Regions from separate parts of the Methylobacterium aquaticum genome, predicted to be linked through region 2. Evidence: predicted binding sites of a transcription regulator. Region 2 holds the regulator's gene; the other holds the start of a gene.
What was found. Region 2 encodes LexA, which represses DNA repair genes until DNA is damaged. Its sites were predicted from a motif close to TGTTCNNNNTGTGTTCNG; they were not measured.
Positions count from the first base shown of each region.

Region 1: F1D61_RS08070 (ImuA family protein) is a predicted target of LexA. The motif match lies at 1,213-1,230, and genes of this name have one in related genera.

Region 1 is NZ_CP043627.1:1,816,867-1,819,048, reverse strand. It holds gene F1D61_RS08070 (ImuA family protein) at 1,263-2,003, shown strand; gene F1D61_RS08065 (DUF6504 family protein) at 1,921-2,182, shown strand, end outside.
Region 2 is NZ_CP043627.1:6,591,491-6,593,672, reverse strand. It holds gene F1D61_RS30495 (NCS2 family permease) at 1-679, shown strand, start outside; gene lexA (transcriptional repressor LexA) at 901-1,644, opposite strand; gene F1D61_RS30485 (hypothetical protein) at 1,749-2,162, shown strand.

The DNA of each region.
Region 1 (2,182 bases), 2.2 Mb from region 2:
TCCAACCACGCTGAATCGCCTACGCGCCCCATCGCCGGCGCGGCCTCCCGAATCTCCCGTTTCCCCATTGAGATTCCACGGTTTTCACCTGCCTGAGTCGACGCAGACCTGCCTACGGGACGTGAACGACTCCACGCCGAATTGCCTACGCTCTTGGACGACCGAGTAGCCTGTCGGTAACCCTGCGGTCCGCCGGCGCGATGAGTCATCGCAAAGTATTGCCGGACTCCGATCACACGCCCGGAGTCGAGACAGAGTCCCGGATCGGGACGGCGAATCATCGGCCAGCGTACAGGCGAGTCGGTTCCTGCGGTTCAAGCCTCGCCTCGACTCTTCCACGGGGAAACGAGTCCGGCTGATCTGGGCTTTGTCCGGCGAGGACTCATGCCGCCGAGTCCCCCGACTCTCGCCGCGACCACCCAAGACTCTGACCGGGCCTCCTGGCGAGAGGGGAGGGGGGCTTCGCCTCCGGTCCGGCCGAAGGCCTTCGGTGCCGCCTCCGCGCCGCTCACCCCGAAAAGCCCCTAACTCCTGATCTCGAAAAGCCTTTTTATGAGAGATTCTGAATCTAGATTCCGAATCTGAATCCGTAGAGCTATATGGGTATTATATGGGGTGGCGATTTTCCAAATCCCCACAAGGGGTTACCACCCGTTCGCGTAGGCTGGTCTGCGCATCCGCGTAGGCAACTCGGCGCATCCGCGTAGGCAGGTCTGCGCGGAATCGGGGGGTCGGCGAAGGCGACTCGGCGTGGGGGCGTAGGTTACTCGGCGTGGGCCCCCGATTAACAGCTTGGAAAGCTGTGTGAATCGCGGACGGCGTTCCGTAGGCGACTCGGCGTGCCGCGCGAGGCCTCGACGCACCCCCGCACGACCCCGGTTTGACGGCCCCGGATCCGGGGCGATGCCCGGCGAGCCGCAAATCCCGGATTCTCCGCCAGGAGGCCCGTGGAGGCCCGTCGCGCCCCAGAACAGTTGTACGGCACCTGCCGGCCTCGAATCCAGCTCAGCGGCGCTCCTGGCGGCTCTGAGCGGGTTGTCCAACGGCTGTGCCCGCCGGCAGCCCGCATCGCTGCCCCGCCCGATCCCCTTGCCCGGCAGGGCTTTCCGGGCGCCGCCGATCCCGTTGTCCCCGCTGCCGTCAACAGGGCCCCGGTCCGGGCAGGCTCTGACGGCCCTGTCGTCCACAGCCCCGATTGACACGTCCATGAAACCGAACAAAACAAGAACGAGTTGTTGCTTCGGTTCGGTGATGGGCATGAGATGCGGCAGGCCGAGCGGGAACGGCAGCTCGCGGCGTTGCGCGAGCGGATCGGCGGGCTGGCGCCCGAGGGGACGGACCGGCCGGTCCTGCCCTTCGGCGTCGCCGACCTCGACGCGCACCTGCCGGGCGGGGGCCTGCGCCTCGGTGCGGTCCACGAGGTGCTGGCGGCGGGACCGGTGGACGGGGAGGGGGCGCTCGCGGCCCTGTTCACCGCGGCGATCCTCGCCCGGCTCCCCGGCCCGGTCCTGTGGTGCCTGGCGAGCCGCGACCTGTTCGCCCCCGGCCTCGCCGCGGTCGGCCTCCATCCCGATCGGGTGCTCTACGCCGAGACCCGGCGCGAGGCCGAGGTGCTGCCCACCATGGAGGAGGGCCTGCGCCATCGCGGCCTCGCGGCGGTGGTCGGCGAGGTCGCCCGGCTCGGGCTCACCCCGTCGCGGCGGCTCCAGCTCGCCGCCGAGGGCAGCGGCGGCCTCGCCCTGGTGATCCGCCGCCGGGGCAGCGCCGTCCCGGAGCCCAACGCCGCCGCGACCCGCTGGGGCGTCACCGCGGCGCCCTCCGCCGCCCTTCCCGTGCCGGGCCTGTCGCGGGCCCGCTGGACCGTGGCGCTGCTGCGCGCCCGGGGCGCCGAGCCCCGCACCTGGCTCCTCGAGGCTCCCGATGCGAAGGGTCATCTGCGTGTTCCTGCCGACCTGGCCGACCGACCTGTGGCGGCGCCGGCACGGCGCGCCGCCGCCGGGTGAGCCGCTGGTGGCGGCGGCCCAGGACGGCCCGCGCCGGGTCGTCGGTGCCGTCGACCGCGCCGCCCATCGACTCGGCCTGCGCCCCGGTCTGGCGCTGGCGCAGGCGCAGGCGATGGTGCCGGGCCTCACGGTGATCCAAGCCGATCCGGAGGGCGATGCCGCGGCGCTCAGGCGCCTTG
Region 2 (2,182 bases):
CGTCGCCGACAACACCTTCCAGGGCGTCGCCTCGCTGCCGCCCTCGATCGCCCCGACCCTGTTTGCCCTCGACATCAAGGGCGCCCTGTCGGGCGGTCTCCTCAACGTGATCCTGGTGTTCTTCCTCGTCGAATTGTTCGATGCCACCGGCACGCTGATGGGTGTCGCCAACCGGGCGGGGCTGCTGACCGAGGGCAAGATGGAGCGCCTCGACAAGGCGCTGATGGCGGATTCGTCCTCGATCTTCGTCGGCTCGCTGCTGGGCACGTCGAGCACCACCGCCTACCTCGAGAGCGCGTCCGGCGTCGAGGAGGGCGGCCGCACCGGCCTCACCGCCGCCACGGTGGCGGTCCTGTTCCTCGCCTGCCTGTTCTTCGCGCCGCTCGCCGGCTCGGTTCCGGCCTACGCCACGGCGCCGGCCCTGTTCTACGTCGCCTGCCTGATGCTGCACGAACTGGTCGATCTCGACTGGGACGACCTGACCGAGGTGCTGCCGGCCTGCGTGACGGCGCTGCTGATGCCCTTCACCTACTCGATCGCCAACGGCGTCGCCTTCGGCTTCATCACCTACGCGGTGATCAAGCTGCTCACCGGGCGGTTCCGGGAGGTGAAGCCGGTGGTGTGGGTGATCGCCGGGGTGTTCCTGTTCAAGTTCGTCGCAACGGGGAGCGCGCACTGACGGGCGCGACGCATCTGTACCCTCCCCCCTCTGCGGGGGAGGGTGCCCCGCGGATGCGGGGCGGGAGAGGGGAACCACGCTTCCGGAAAGGGAGCGACCATGGTGACGGGCGCCACCTGGAACAGCGTCGCGCTGCCCCTCTCCCGGCCCCTGCTGACGCAGGGACTACCCTCCCCCGCAGAGGGGGGAGGGTTGAGCGATGCGCCAATCCCCGAATCGATTCAGTACTTCCGCACTAGGCTCACCAGCCTTCCCTGGATCCGCACCCGGTCCGGCCCGAGCACGCGGGTCTCGTAGGCCGGGTTGGCGGCTTCCAGCGCAATCGACGAGCCGCGGCGGCGCAGGCGCTTCAGGGTCGCCTCCTCGTCGTCGATCAGGGCCACGATGATGTCGCCGGTATTGGCGGTCTCCTGGCGGCGGATGACCACGAGGTCGCCGTCGAGGATGCCGGCCTCGATCATCGAATCGCCGCGCACCTCCAGGGCGTAATGCTCGCCGCTGGCCAGGAAGTCCGGCGACATCGCCACCGTACGGCTCTGGCTCTGGATCGCCGAGATCGGCGTACCGGCGGCGATCCGGCCCATCACCGGCACGCTGACCGAGTGACCGTTCTCGTCCGAGGCGGTCGCCATGGCGGGGATGCCGGCTTGCCGCTTCGGCTCGTGGGCACGCCCACCCTCGACCACGCTGGGGTTGAACCGCACCACCTCGGCCCCGGGGGCGGGCGCGGCCTGCGCCGGCCCCGTCACCGTGTCGGGCAGGCGGATCACCTCGATCGCCCGGGCCCGGTTCGGCAGGCGGCGCAGGAAGCCGCGCTCCTCCAGGGCGGTGATCAGGCGATGGATGCCCGATTTCGACTTGAGGTCGAGGGCGTCCTTCATCTCGTCGAAGGACGGGGGAACGCCCGTCTCCCGCATCCTCTGCTGAATGAAGCGGAGCAGGTCCAACTGCTTACGCGTGAGCATGTGACACTCTCATCCCCGCGCTGCCGCGCTCCGGAAACAAATCGCGAACATGGTAAGCGTTCCGCAAGTGTTCCGCAAGCGGGTTCGAAAAGGCGGCGCGAAGGGTGGGCGCGTCGAAGCTTTTTGGCGGCGGGCGATCGGAGATGTTTGGCGACAGCTTCGGAAAACTCTCACTATATCAACAACTTATTCCGATGCCGATTGGTAAGGCGAGGTCGCAGGGCACTCCGCCGCCAGATATCTGTAACATGCTGCGAGCACGCGTTTTCCCGTGCAACATGCGCCGGATCAAGCGCGCTCTCCCTGTGGCTATCATCGGCTCGCCGGACCTTTACAGGGCCGTGAGGGCTGGGCTCGTGGCCCAAGGCACCACTCTCGATAAGGAGCGGGTCGCTAAAGGCGTCAACAGACAAACTGTCGATAAAGCCCCCAAAGGGGAACGTCGTAGCAAACGCAGCCAAGCAATCATCAACGAATTGATGGCCGCAGCCCTGGACGTTGAAGAGGGGCAACCGTGAAAAATTCTACGGCGCCGCTG